DNA from 2 places in the Bradyrhizobium sp. HKCCYLRH1034 genome. Region 2 is predicted to be linked to the other one. Evidence: riboswitches for the same ligand, from Rfam matches in the RefSeq annotation. Region 2 holds a riboswitch; the other holds the start of a gene.
What was found. A riboswitch is a leader RNA that binds a small molecule or an ion and turns the genes downstream of it on or off. The one in region 2 is predicted to bind S-adenosylmethionine.

Region 1: it holds a riboswitch for S-adenosylmethionine, as region 2 does, so the genes downstream of both, ACQR0W_RS32630 (O-succinylhomoserine sulfhydrylase) here and metX (homoserine O-acetyltransferase MetX) in region 2, are expected to answer to the same signal.

What each region holds. Positions count from the first base shown of each region.
Region 1 is NZ_JBNPUW010000022.1:43,516-50,823, reverse strand. It holds gene ACQR0W_RS32640 (MATE family efflux transporter) at 1-267, opposite strand, end outside; gene ACQR0W_RS32635 (2'-deoxycytidine 5'-triphosphate deaminase) at 398-1,504, opposite strand; SAM riboswitch at 1,617-1,696, shown strand; gene ACQR0W_RS32630 (O-succinylhomoserine sulfhydrylase) at 1,773-2,981, shown strand; gene ACQR0W_RS32625 (GDSL-type esterase/lipase family protein) at 3,057-4,217, opposite strand; gene ACQR0W_RS32620 (SGNH/GDSL hydrolase family protein) at 4,231-4,989, opposite strand; gene ACQR0W_RS32615 (OpgC domain-containing protein) at 4,989-6,317, opposite strand; gene apaG (Co2+/Mg2+ efflux protein ApaG) at 6,642-7,034, shown strand.
Region 2 is NZ_JBNPUW010000018.1:2,099-9,406, reverse strand. It holds gene ACQR0W_RS30520 (DUF2125 domain-containing protein) at 1-685, shown strand, start outside; gene ACQR0W_RS30515 (prephenate/arogenate dehydrogenase family protein) at 688-1,623, opposite strand; gene hisC (histidinol-phosphate transaminase) at 1,620-2,717, opposite strand; gene ACQR0W_RS30505 (chorismate mutase) at 2,755-3,588, opposite strand; SAM riboswitch at 3,786-3,865, shown strand; gene metX (homoserine O-acetyltransferase MetX) at 3,957-5,171, shown strand; gene metW (methionine biosynthesis protein MetW) at 5,175-5,840, shown strand; gene ACQR0W_RS30490 (S8 family serine peptidase) at 6,575-7,308, opposite strand, start outside.

The sequences.
Region 1 (7,308 bases), on a different contig from region 2:
GCCGCCGGACATCGTCATGGTCAGGATCACCAGCGGAAACACCAGCGCCATCGCCGCCAGCGCCTCGATACCGAGCCGGCCGATATAGGAGGTCTCGGCGATGACGACGCAGGTGCCGGCCGTGTTCGCGATGATGTTGGGCCAGGCCAGCGACAGCAGGGTGCGCAGGATGGGTCCGTCGACGAGCTTGTTCCGGATCGGCTTCTCGGGGGGCGGCAATTCACGCCCCTCGCCGACCGGATTGTCGGCCAGGCCGATCTCGGACATTTCAGCTCCCCGCTCGGCCGCGCAGGCCGCGGCCGTCTTATCGTTCGATTGCTCTCGCTTTCCTAGCACGGCGCTGGCGCGCGCCCTGTGCGGCAGGCGCATTGGGGGTGCGCGGCAGACGCAGCCGCGCTCAGAGACGGAAATGCTTGGAGAGCTTCAGGCCCTGGGCCTGGTAGTTGGAGCCGATGCGGCTGCCATACATCGCATTCGGCCGCGCCAGCATCTTCTCGTAGACGAGACGGCCGACGATCTGGCCGTGCTCGAGGATGAACGGCACCTCGCGCGAGCGCACCTCGAGCACCGCGCGCGAGCCCTGCCCGCCGGCGCCGGCATAGCCGAAGCCGGGATCGAAGAAGCCGGCATAGTGGACGCGGAATTCGCCGACCAGCGGATCGAACGGCACCATCTCCGCGGCGTAGTCCGGCGGCACCTGCACGGCTTCCTTGGAGGCCAGGATGTAGAACTCGCCGGGATCGAGAATGAGGCTGCCGTCGGGACGTGCCTTGATCGGCTCCCAGAACTCCTCGACCGGATAGCCGGCGCGGCGGTCGACGTCGACGACGCCGGTGTGGCGCTTGGCGCGATAGCCGACATTGCCGTTCGCATTGCTGCCGGACAGGTCGACGGAAAGCGCGACGCCGCCGGTGAGATCGGCATCGTCGCGATCCACCAGTCGCTCGGCCTGGTGCAGCGCGATCAGTTCGTCCTCCGACAGGACCGCGTCGCGATAGCGGAAGCGAACCTGGGACAGGCGCGAGCCCTCGCGCAGCAGGACCGGGAACGTCTTCGGGCTGATCTCGGCATAGAGCGGGCCGTGATAGCCCGCGCCGATCATGTCGAAGCGTCGCGTGCCGTCGGCGATCACGCGGGTGAACACGTCGAGCCGCCCGGTCGAGCTTTTCGGATTGGCGGCCGCGACGATGTCCTTCGGCAGCGCCAAGCTCTCCAACAGCGGCACGATGTAGACGCAGTTGGTCTCCAGCACCGCGCCGTCGGCAAGTGCGAATTCGTGCAGCTTGAGCTCGTCGATGCGCTCGGCGACCGTCGCGCCCGGCCCGGGCAGGAAGCTCGCACGCACGCGATAGGCGATGTCGCCGAGCCGCAGATCGAGGCTCGCCGGCTGGATCTGGCTCTCGACGAAATCATATTCGGGGATGATCAGGCCAGCCTCCGTCATCGCCACGATCATGCGATCGGGGAGGATGCCGTGGGCGTCGGGGCTGAGCGAAAACGGCAAGACCTGATCCTTTGCAGGCGCCGGAACGGCGGCTTATGGAGCCAATATAGGGTCTTTTGACCGGTTATCCGATGGCTGGCTTGACGGAAAGGCCGGTTGCGACTATGAGCACGACTTATCCCGTGGTGATTTGAGCCGGCCGGCTTGCAGCCACGTTAAATAAGTCGCTAAACAGGCCGGGGACGATTGTGATCCCGGCCGTGAGGAGTTTTCCCAGGCCGGTTTTTTTGTGCCCATCGCCCGAGGCGGTGGCCACGATGGAGGTCACATGTCGAAGTCCCCCGCGAAGGCGCCGGCGTCGTTCGCCCACTATCGTCCCGAAACGAGGCTGGTGCATTCCGGCACCTTGCGCTCCGAATTCGGCGAGACCGCCGAGGCGCTCTATCTCACCCAAGGGTTCGTCTACGCCACCGCCGAGGAATGCGAGGCGCGCTTCAAGGGCGAGGATCCCGGCTTCATCTATTCGCGCTTCTCCAATCCCACCACGGCGATGTTCGAGCGCCGCATGATCGAGCTCGAGGGCGCCGAGGCCTGCCGCTCGGCCGCAACCGGCATGGCCGCGGTCACCACGGCAATCCTGGCTCCCCTCCGTGCCGGCGACCACGTTGTCGCGGCCAAGGCGCTGTTCGGCTCGTGCCGCTACGTGGTCGAGGATCTCTTGCCGCGCTACGGCATCGAGTCGACCCTGGTCGATGGGCTCGACCTCGACCAATGGCAGAAGGCGGTCAGACCCAACACCAAGTCGTTCTTCCTGGAGAGCCCGACCAATCCGACGCTCGACGTGATGGACATCCCCGCCATCGCCGAGATCGCGCACGCCCATGGCGCGCGGCTGATCGTCGACAACGTGTTCGCCACCCCGATCTGGCAGAGCCCGCTCGCGCTCGGCGCTGACGTCGTGGTGTATTCCGCGACCAAGCACATCGACGGCCAAGGCCGCTGCCTCGGCGGTGTGATCCTGTCGTCGGAGGCGTTCATCGCCGAGCACATCCACAATTTCATGCGCCAGACCGGCCCGTCGATCTCGCCGTTCAACGCCTGGGTCCTGCTCAAGGGCCTGGAGACCCTGGCGGTGCGCGTGCGCGCGCAGACCGAGACGGCGGCGAAGGTGGCCGACTTCCTCGCCGCGCATCGGAAGATCTCGCGGCTGATCTATCCGGGCCGCGAGGACCATCCGCAGGCGGCAACCGTCCGCAAGCAGATGCGCGCCGGCTCGACCCTGGTCGGCTTCGAGGTCAAGGGCGGCAAGGCGGCTGCGTTCCGTACGCTCAACGGCCTGAAGCTCGCGCGCATCTCCAACAATCTCGGCGACGCCAAGACGCTGGTCACGCACCCGGCGACGACGACGCATCAGCGGCTGACGCCGGAGGCGCGCGCCGAGCTCGGCATCAGCGAGGGCTTCATCCGCTTCTCCGCCGGACTCGAGCATGCCGACGATCTGATCGAGGATCTGGACGCCGCCCTGCGGGCGGCGTAGCGAATGGCGAATAGGGAGTAGCGAGTAGTGGATCTCTTCCCTATTCGCTACTCGCCATTCCCTACTCGCTTCTGATCACATCGGCCGATAGGTCGGCACCTCGGCCGGTGCGTTGATGCCGAGCTTGACCTGGCCGACCGAGCGGATGATGTCGTCGCCGAGCAACTGGGCGAAGCAGGCATAGCCCCAATCGCTCATGTGCAGGCCGTCCGAGATCACGAACTCGTTGATCGGGATCGCCTGGCGCTCGTGCCAGTCGCGCATCACCTCGAAGCGCGGGAAGATGCCGGCGTGATGCAGCTCGGCAATACGCCCGAGCAGCTTGTTCATGCGGCTGGCGTTCTCCGAGCGCTCGTTGACGCGCGGCGAATATTGCAGGTCGACCAGCACGACATCGGAGGCCGCCGCCTGGATCTTGGCGACGCCATCCTCGACCAGCCTGGCGGTCTCGGCCGGATCGAGATCGCGCAGCACGGCATTGGTGCCGACCTGCCAGATCACGAGATCCGGACGCCGGTCGATCACCGACGTCTCCAGTCGCTTCATCATCTCCGGCGCATCCTCGCCGCCGACGCCGGCATTGATGACGCTGATGTCGACCATGGGATATTGCCGGCGCAACTGCGCGGCGAGCCGGTTCGGATAGGTGTAGTCCGGCGCGCTCGCGCCAAAGCCCTGCGTCGACGATGAGCCGAAGGCGACGATCACGACCGGCAGGCCGGAGGCGAGCTTGTTGGCGACGTGCGGCAGCGAAATGAAGTTCTTCTTGGCGACACCCTTCGGCGGCAGGCACGGCACGCGGTTGAAGATGTCGGTGGCCGATTTGGCGACCTGCTTGACCTTGTCGATCGCCCGCTCGGTGATGCTGCGCGATTGCGGCGGCGTGGCCGCGACGGCCTGCCCGGCTGCAGCCGGCGGCTGTGCATCGGTCATGGCCGGCGCGGTCGTCGCCGCGGGCGGCGAGGTCGTGGCCGCCGGGCGCACCGCGGCGATCGGCCCGCGCATCTGATCGTTCGCCTGCGCCAATGTGATGTGACCGATGCTCGGTCGCAGCTCGCTGATCAACGGAGGCTTCGGACCGGAGCTCTCCACATCGGAAAGCGCGGCGGGTGCAGCCGGCGCTGCGCTCTGCGCCCGTACCTTCTGCGGGCTCAGCGCGAGGGCGATGGCAATGACCGCAACGGCCGAAAGCTTCTCCCATGTCCCGGATACGCGGTGACACTCATTCGACGTCATGAACGACATAATCCTAGTTCTGCTGCGCCGGCCCGATATGCGCCGCGTCGATGATGAACTTCGACAGCGCCCGGCCGATGCAGTCATGAACCTGCCTGGCCAGCTCGACCCCGTGCGTCGGATTGAACAGGTCGAAATCGCCCTGCTCGTTCCACTGCCGCATGATGGCAAACCGATCGAACAGCGGGATGTCGCGCTGCTGCGCCACCACACGCATGTTGTCGACATAGGGCGGCACGGAGATCAATGTTTCCGTCCGCGGACTGTATTGCAGGTTCATCAAGACGACGTCAGCTCCCGCCTTCTGCAGCGTCGCCACACCGTCGTCGACCGCCTGCCGGAACTCATCAGGATCGATCGACCGCATGGCGTCGACCGTGCCGGTCTGCCAGATGACCAAATTAGGCCGTTTTCCTTCCACCAGTTTAACGAGATTGCCCGCGACCTCCTCGGCCGTCTTCTTGGGCTGCAGCTCGACGCTGAGATTGACGGTGACGGCCGGCAGCTTGTCCTTCAGCGCCGCCTGCAGACGGGCGGGGTAGGCATTTGCGTCGGAGGTGCTGACAATGGAGGATGAGCGGCTTCCGACGACGAGAATATCCAGCGTGCGGCCATTCTTGACGGCGTCTGCAACCTTCGGGAGCGGGCTCTCGGTTGTCAGCAGGTAGGCCGGCACCTCGCAGTTCTGCGGCGCGTCTTCCGCGCGCGCGGAGGCCGCCAGCGAAACAGCCAGCGCTGCGATACCCAACCTTAACCACGAGACGGACTTCATCAGCCCCCTCCCGCCAGATCGGCGTTGCTGCGCGCACCTTTTCGCGCGGCCCCCTTATCGGCCTCACGCTTGTACCACGAAATCAACGACGCCACCCCCCACATGATGAGGATGCCGCAAAGGCTGATCACCGCGTGCATCATGGCGCCGCCGGACACTTCGGCAAGGACGAAGTGGCCCGCAAACGCCAGAAACACGCCAAGACAGAAGATCTCGAGCGAGTGTTGCCCACAAACAATCAGCGGACGCAGCCACGGCGACTTCAAGAGCGGCCAATCCTTGCGCAAATAGTGCACGGTGAGTGCTGCGAGTGCGAGAAAATGCGCGAAACGCAACACGTCAAGGTCGGTCTTGTCGATCGGATACATCCACTGCTCGATTCGGCGCGGCATCAGATGGCCGAGCTGCGGAATGTACCAGGTCAGGGTCACGCAGAAGGCCGCGACCAGATAGGCGACGCAGAGCCCGAGCGTGATCGGTGAGTTGATGATGCGCGACATGCGCTGGGCGCCCCCGAGCGCGCACCAGGCCCCGAACACGAACAGGAGCTGCCAGGCGAACGGGTTGAACGCCCAGAAGCCGTTCGGATAGGCCGTCAGATAGAGATCGAGCTCCCAGGTGAGTGCGTAGAGAACGACCGAGAGCCCGAGCGTGACGTCAGGACGCCAGCGCATCAGCCACAGGATCAGCGGCAGGAACAGCATCAGCACGATGTAGAGCGGCAGCACGTCCATGTTGACGGGGCGGAAGCGCAGGATCAGCGCCTGCACGATCGTCACGTCCGGCTGCTTGAGAAAGTCCATGATCCCCATCTCTTCGGTGTAGAGCGGGTTCTCGAAGCTGGTCGCGACGTAGGAGATCTCGGCAAGGAAGATCGTGAACAGGAAGACGTGGGCGACGTAGATCTGCCAGACGCGGCGCAGGATGCGCGCGGTGGCGACGATGAAGCCGGCATCCTGCATCGCCCGGCCATAGACGAATGCCGCCGTGTAGCCGGAGATGAAGATGAAGATCTCGGTGGCGTCGGAGAAGCCGTAGTTGCGGATCGTGAACCAGGTCAGCAGGTTCGGCGGCAGGTGGTCGATGAAGATCAGCCAGAGCGCCAGCCCGCGAAACAGGTCGAGCCGCAGCTCGCGCTCGCCGACCGCCGGGAAGGTGATCGCAGGAGCAGCGGTGGTGCCGGGTGCAGCGGTGACGGCCGGCGCCGCCGCGACGGCAGATGCAGATGCAGCCGCGCTCGCCGCGGCGGCAGTCTCCGCAGCCGGCGCGGGTGCGGCGCTGGCGGCGGGGGCGGACGGTCCGGCAGGGCGATCGACAATCGACGTCATCAGGCACCGCGTCAAGGCTGCCAGCCTTCGAGGCCCGGCAGGGGAAATGTAGGGCTGCGCAGATTTTACGCAAGCGATGAAGGACTTATCAGCTGGGCCGCGCCCAGTTTTTCGACCTTGGCGGACGGTTGGTGGGCGATCGCACGACGCAGGACAGGTCGATCGCCCCCAGGGTGCTGCCTGCCGCGCCCGATCCGAGTCCAAGGAACGGATCGCGCGTACGGCCGACAAAGTCCGCGATTCTTGTGCCATAATGCGGAACTGTGTTGAAAGCACGATGGCGTCGCGATTGGTTCCGGCGCGGGTTTCCGCTACAATGCCACCATGTATCGCGCCGTGACTCGCCACATCGAAGTGACCGTCGAACCGAACTTCCTGCCTGAGAAGTCGTCGGTGGCCGATGGCCGCTGGTTCTGGTCCTATACCGTCGTCATCACCAACAGCGGGGAGGAGACGGTGCGGCTGCGCAGCCGGCACTGGATCATCACCGATGGGATCGGCCGGCAGCAGGAGGTCCGCGGCGAGGGCGTGGTCGGCGAGCAGCCGGTGCTCGCGCCGGGCGAGCGCTTCGAATACACCTCCGGTGTCCCGCTCACCACCGCGTCCGGCTTCATGGCCGGCTCGTATCAAATGGAGAGCGAGAGCGGCGAGCACTTCGACATCGCCGTGCCGGCCTTCTCGCTCGACAGCCCCGAGGGCAAGCGGGTGTTGAACTAGCTGAGAAGGCATGCAGTCCGACTGCCCCAAGTCTCGTCTGCTCGCTGTCTCTTGTGCTGCAATACGACAGATCCTGCACCCGCGCCGCACGAAATCGTTCTCGCGACGCATCCCGCGCCCGAGCCTTGTCCATTCACCCGCCCTCTGCAAATAGAGGGCGCAGGGAAGGCCGGGCCTCGGCTGAGGCCTGCGGCCCGCCTGCAGAAAAAAAATGCAGGCGGCAGGTACCACAGGTCCAGCCGGAACGACCCGGCCCTCCCTGCGCGACGGTTTT
Region 2 (7,308 bases):
CGGGACAGCCGTGCCCGCCGCGCGCGCCGATCACGTCGAGTTGCACGGCCGCTTCGCCGACGGCACGCCGTCCGACCATCCGGTGCTGGAGACTGCGCTGCAGATCGAAAGCGGCAGCATCCAAGGCAGCCATCCTCTGCTTGCCGAACCGTTCAATACCGACATCCAGGCCCGCGTCACGGGTCTCAAGGACTTCCGGCCCAAACCCTGGCCGGAGCGGTTTCGCGAGATCCAGGCGGCGGGCGGTCATGTCGAGATCGTCCAGTCGCGCATCCAGCAGGGCGAGCTACTGGCCGTTGCGTCGGGCACGCTCAGCCTGACCGCCAATGGCGGCATTGATGGCGAAGTGCAAATGACGGTGGCCGGGATCGAAAAGGTCATTCCGGCGCTCGGTCTCGACAAGATGCTCGAAAACGGCGTGCCGCAGGGGACGCTCGATCGCGTAGCGCCGGGTGTGAAGTCGCAGGACGTCAACAACCTGCTCGGTGCGCTCGACCGCGCCATTCCCGGCCTCGGCAAGGTCGTCAAGCAGAACGCCAATGTCGGCGTCGCGCTCGGTATCAATGCGCTCGGCAAGGAGGCCACCCTCGAAGGGCGCAAGGCGCGGACCTTCCCGTTGCGCTTCTCCGATGGCGTCGTCGTGCTCGGTCCGTTCAAGGTCGCCCGCGTCCCGCCGCTGTTCTGACCTCAGCTCTTCTTCAACTGCGGCAGCGGCCGGCCGAAGTCCGGCGCCGCCGAATCCTGGCCGATATCGACGATGCCGCGGCGGATCGCACGGGTGCGGGTGAAGTGATCGAACAGCGCATCGCCGTCGCCGCGGCGGATCGCCCGCGTCAGCTTGGAGAGGTCCTCGGTGAAGGTGCCGAGCATGTCGAGCACCGCATCCTTGTTGCTCAGGAAGATGTCGCGCCACATCGTCGGGTCGGAGGCGGCGATGCGGGTGAAATCGCGAAAGCCGCCGGCGGAGAACTTGATCACCTCGGACTCCGTCACCTGCGCCAGCTCGTCGGCGGTGCCGACGATGGTGTAGGCGATCAGATGCGGCAGATGGCTGGTGATCGCGAGCACGCGGTCGTGGTGATCCGGCGTCATGATCTCGACCTTGGCGCCGAGCGCCGCCCAGAACGCGCGGAGACGATCGATCGCGTCGGCATCTACACCGTCGGGTGGCGTCAGGATGCACCAGCGGTTGATGAACAGCTCGGCGAAACCAGAATCCGGTCCCGAATTCTCGGTGCCGGCGACCGGATGCGCCGGCACGAAATGAACATGCGCTGGCAGATGTGGCGCCATGTCGCGAACGATGGCGCCCTTCACGGAGCCGACGTCGGAGACGATGGCTCCGGGCTTCAGATGCGGCGCGATCTCGGCCGCGACCGGACCGCACGCGCCGACGGGAATGCAGAGGATGACGAGGTCGGCATCCTTGACCGCCTCCGCATTACTCGCCACGACGCGGTCGACGAGGCCGAGTTCGGCGACGCGCGCGCGCGTCTTTTCCGAGCGCGCGGTGGTGACGATCTCGCCGGCCACGCCCTGCAGCCGCGCCGCCCGCGCGATCGAGCCGCCGATCAGGCCGAAGCCGATCAGCGCGATGCGTTCGAACCGCCCCGCGACGCTCATTTCGCCCTCATGAATTCGCTGAGAGCCTCCACGACCAGACGATTGGCTTCCTCGGTGCCGATCGTCATGCGCAGCGCGTTCGGCAGCTTGTAGTTGGCGAGCGCGCGCAGCACGAGGCCGCGCCGGGTCAGGAATGCGTCGGCCTCGACCGCGGTCTTGCCCTTGTCGGTCGGGAAGTGGATCAGGATGAAATTGGTGACGCTCGGCGTCACCTTCAGCCCGAGCTTGCCGATCTCCTCGGTCAGCCAGTTGCGCCACGTTTCCGTGTGCGTCTTCGACATCTGCTGATGCGCGGTGTCCTCGATCGCGGCGACCGCGGCGAGCATCGCCGGCGAGGAGACGTTGAACGGCCCACGGATTCGGTTGATCGCATCGACGATGTGCGCCGGGCCGAACATCCAGCCGACACGGAGCGCCGCGAGGCCGTGGATCTTGGAAAAGGTATGAGTGACGACCGTGTTCTCGGTCGTCGCCACCAGCTCGAGCCCGAACTCGTAGTCATTGCGCGAAACGTAGTCGGCATAGGCGGCGTCGAGCACCAGCACGACATGCGACGGCAGGCCGGCACGCAGCCGCTTGACCTCGTCGAACGGGATGTAGGTGCCGGTCGGGTTGTTCGGGTTGGCGAGCCAGACCAGCTTGGTGCGCGGCGTCACCGCGGCAAGGATGGCGTCGACATCGGTGCGATACTCCGTCTCCGCGGCAACCACGTTCCTGGCGCCGCAGGCCATGGTCGCGATCGGATAGACCAGGAAGCCGTGCGCGGTGGAGATCGCCTCGTCGCCTTGGCCGAGAAAGGTGTGTGCCAGCAGATTGAGGATCTCGTCGGAGCCGGCGCCGCAGACGATGCGGTCGGGATCGAGGCCGTAGGTGCGGCCGATCGCCTCGCGCAGCACCCGGGAGGTCCCTTCCGGATAATCTTCCAGATGCGTGGCCGCGCTCTTGAACGCCTCGATCGCCCTCGGCGAGGGACCAAACGGGGTCTCATTGGCCGACAGCTTGAAAACCTTGCGGCCAGGCTCCGGCTTGGGACTCTTGCCCGGCGTGTAGGGCGCGATGTCGAGGATGCCGGGGTTCGGCACGGGGCGGTTCATCATCAACTCCGGAAAATCATCACTGGCGCGAGGCGTCTCAGCTCGGAACCGTATAGCGTTTCGCATGGCCGCCGACGAGGGCCGTCGAGCGGACCGAGGCGCCCGCCGCGATTAGGGCAGCCTTGATCTTGTCGAGGTTCGACGGCGCCTCGATCGACACCAGCAGCGCGGCGCCGTCGAAGGCGGTATCGGGCACTGCGACCACGTCGGCCAGCGGCGACAGCGCGCGCGACACCTGCGCATTCCAGCCGGAGACGCGGATGCTCCAGGTCTCGACCTCCAGCACGAGCGCGTCGTCGGCGACCCGCGACACCGCGAACACCGGCAGCGCCGCCGGATGATCGGCGCGCTCGATGAACGGCATCCGGGCGATGATCTTCGGCGCGCCCACGGGCTCGAGCGTGATCCACCACGGCGTATGCCCCGATGTCGTCGACACCAGCGCCAGATCGCCCTTCGAGCGCGCCACGGCTTCGACGGCGGCCTGGGCGCTGAAATGGGCGACATAAGGCACCACGAAGCCGAAATGGAACCTGGCGGAATCGCGCATCGCGGATTCGCCGACCGACACGTCGGCGTGAACCGAGAACGGCGCCTGCACGTAAGTGAACGTCGAGACGATCACGCGCCAGATGCCCTCGACGGTGTCGAGCGGCAGGATGCCGCGATGGCGCTGCACCAGGCGCCGCATCATGTCGGCCTCTCGCGCCGGCCGGAATGCCGAGCCGACCTCCTGGGTCTTCTTGACCTTGATCAGCCGGTCGATGATGTCGGCCCTGTTCATGAGCAGCTGATGCACCTGCTCGTCGATCGTGTCGATCTCCTTGCGCAAATCGGCAAGCGAAGGCGGGGCAGGCGGCGGGTTGGACATGGGCTGGTCACTCTTCGCAGGCCACCGGTTAACGTGCGGCCGACTGGAACGGATGTCGTTCTCTCCGATGCGGGAGACGCGCGCAACAGCAAGTTTACCTTGTGCCGCCTAGGCTTGGCTGGTTTGCAGCCGTGGGGCGCCCGATCGGCGGTCAACCCCAGCTTGCCTTGACGCGGAGCGCCCGCGGGACTAGTTTCTGCCTGTTCCGTGGTCATTTGAGCCGGCCGGCTTGCAGCCACGTTAAAAAACTCGCTAAACAGGCCGGGGACGTTATCGATCCCGGCCGAACCCCAGTTCAGGCCGGGTTTTTCATGGCCTGATGTGTCACGTGGTTCGGGAGCCCTTGCCGGATGGCCGGGGTGAGAGACATGACAGGCCTGACGCCGAAACCCACCTCCGCGCTGCGCACGATTGCGCCCGAAGAGCGCTCGCACGAGGTCGATCATCCGAGCTCGCTGGTCGCGCAGTTCGGCGCCGACAAGCCGCTCAGGCTCGATTGCGGCGTCGACCTGTCGCCGTTCCAGATCGCCTACCAGACCTATGGCGAACTCAACGCCGACAGGTCCAACGCGGTCCTGGTCTGCCACGCCCTGACCGGCGACCAGCACGTCGCCAACCGCCATCCCGTCACCGGCAAGCCCGGCTGGTGGGAGACGCTGGTCGGCCCTGGCCGCCCGCTTGACCCGAGCCGTTATTTCATCATCTGCTCGAACGTGATCGGCGGCTGCATGGGCTCGACCGGCCCGGCCTCGCTGAATCCCGCCACCGGCAAGGTGTGGGGGCTCGATTTCCCGATCATCACCATCCCCGACATGGTGCGCGCTCAGGCCATGCTGATCGATCATCTCGGCATCGACACGTTGTTCGCCGTGGTCGGCGGCTCGATGGGCGGCATGCAGGCGCTGCAATGGACGGTGGCCTATCCCACCCGCGTGTTCGCGAATCTCGCGATCGCCTGCGCGACGCGGCATTCGGCGCAGAACATCGCCTTCCACGAGCTCGGCCGCCAGGCCGTGATGGCCGATCCCGACTGGGACCACGGCCGCTACGGCGACAAGGGCACTCATCCGCATCGCGGCCTCGCGGTGGCACGGATGGCCGCGCATATCACCTATCTGTCGGATGCCGCCCTGCATCGCAAGTTCGGCCGCCGCATGCAGGACCGCGAACTGCCGACGTTCTCGTTCGACGCCGATTTCCAGGTCGAGAGCTATCTGCGCTATCAGGGCTCGTCCTTCGTCGAGCGCTTCGACGCCAACTCCTATCTCTATCTGACGCGGGCGATGGACTATTTCGACATCGCCGCCGATCATGACGGCGTGCTGGCGGCGGCGTTCCGCGGCATCAAGACCCGCTTCTGCGTGGTGTCCTTCACCAGCGACTGGCTGTTTCCGACCGCGGAATCGCGGGCGCTGGTGCATGCGCTCAATGCCTCCAGCGCGCGGGTGTCGTTCGCGGAGATCGAGACCGACAAGGGGCACGACGCGTTCCTGCTCGACGTCCCCGAGTTCTTCGAGATCGCCAGCGCCTTTCTCGATTCCGCCGGCAAGGCGCGCGGCCTCAACGCCGCGAACGGAGGCTGAGCCATGAGCATGCAGGGCGTGTTGCCGCTGAACGGCTTTTCCGGCGGCGAGGTGCTGGCCTATCGGCCGGATCATCTGCTGGTCGCCGGCATGGTCGAGCGCGACTCCAAGGTGCTCGACATCGGCTGCGGCGACGGCGATCTCTTGCAGCTGCTGGAGAGCCGCGGCATCGACGGCCGCGGCATCGAGCTGTCGCGCGAGGGCGTCAATCATTGCGTCGCCAAGGGGCTCGCGGTGGTGCAGGGCGACGCCGACACCGATCTCGTCGACTATCCCGACGATGCGTTCGACTATGTGATCCTGTCGCAGACCTTGCAGGCGACGCGGCAGCCCAAGGTCGTGCTGGAGAATCTGCTGCGCATCGGCCGTCGCGCCATCGTCACCTTTCCGAATTTCGGCTTCTGGCGGCTGCGCCTGCAACTGCTCGTCGGCGGCCACATGCCGCGAACCGACAATCTGCCCTTCACCTGGTACGACACGCCGAACATCCATTTCTGCACCATCAAGGACTTCGTGCAGCTCTGCGATGAGATCGGCGTCAAGATGGAGCGCGCCGTCGCGCTTGATAGTTACGGCCGTCCCTTGCGCGTCGCGATGCCCTGGTGGTTCTGGAACATGTTCGGCGAGCAGGGCGTGTTCCTGCTGAGCCGGGCGGAGAAGGGAAGGTAGGGCAGGGGGCGACCGTTCCCAGGGGGCTGGGATGATCTCTTCGACACGATCGCAACTTAGAGCGTGCATGAGGACGGACGTGGATGGCCGGGACAAGCCCGGCCATGACGAGCTTGGGGTTGGCGGCTTTTACTTTTCAAAGAGCCGAGAGCGGTTGAAACAAAGTGCTACGTTCCCGCGGCGCATCTGCGCCCGAGCTATGCGTCATGCATCGCCTCCGATAACGAAGAGGCGCAGGGAAGGCCGGATGCTGGCCGCACCCATGGCCCGCCTGCGGAAAAAATGCAGGCGGCAGGAACCACAGGTACGAGCCGGAACACCCGGCCTTCCCTGCGCGATGGCTGAACGGCTGCTTCGCGTTCTCCCCGGTGCGCCGGGCTTTCTGGCCACCGTCGTCCGAGTGATGCAGAACACCACAACAAACTTGGCATCAGCGTCGGGATGCCAGGACCGCGCGACTTGACCGTGCGCATCGGAATTGTTCGTCCGCGCGAGGCAAGCCCCACGCGCAATCCGACACGCCCATCGCATCCCACACTCAGCGTTCGTGACGACCGCGATACGCCCCTCTTGCTGCGAGGCGGGACGCGCGGAAATCTGCGCCTGATTTGCCCGACGGCGCAAGTGCCAAACGTGCGACGAACTAACACGACGGGCAATTCGCGCATGACGCTCATGCGCAAACTGCCCGTCGTGCAACGACGCTGCTTCGTCGCTGTGGCTGGGCCGGCAATCTACAGCAAGCCGACCTTGTGCATCATGTCGCGGATCTGCGCCGGACTGGGATCACCGACCGCCGGGCTGGACCACTCGCCGGTCGTCGTTGCCGGGCCCCGGGCAACCGAACCGGATCCGTTGAGCTTGCCATTCGGCGCCTGCGGCGCCAGCGTCGGAGACGTCGCGCCGTTCCGCGCGCCGCGCGCCAGTCCCAACAGGCGACGGAGCACGTCGAGCGAGGGATCGGCCGCGGGCGCGGAGGCCACGCTCGCCTCCAGGCCGAGGGCGCGCATCGCATTCGGCAGCCCGGCTCCTGCACGATTGGGATCGCCGAATTGCAGCGGCGTCGATGTCTCCTTCAGGATCTGGAACAGCCGCTCGACACGCCGCGCGTCGCGCGTCGCGAACTGGCCCTTGAAGTCGGGATGATGCGCCAGCACGAGCGCGGCGAGACCGGTGACGTGCGGCGTCGCCATCGAGGTGCCGTCCCAGGCGCCGAAGCCATCCGCCGGCAGCGAGGACACGATGCCGACGCCCGGCGCGCAGACGTCGATCTCCGGCCCGAAGCAACTGAACTTGGCCGGAAAATATCCGTCGGCGCTCCGGAAGCCGTCCAACCCCTGCTGGGCGTGGAAGCTGTCCTCGGGAAACTCGCCCCATTTGCCCATCGCGGCGACCGACAGGCAATGCGGCGTCGAGCCGGGAAACTGGACCGGCCCCGACGAATTTCCCGCGGCGACGATACAGGCGA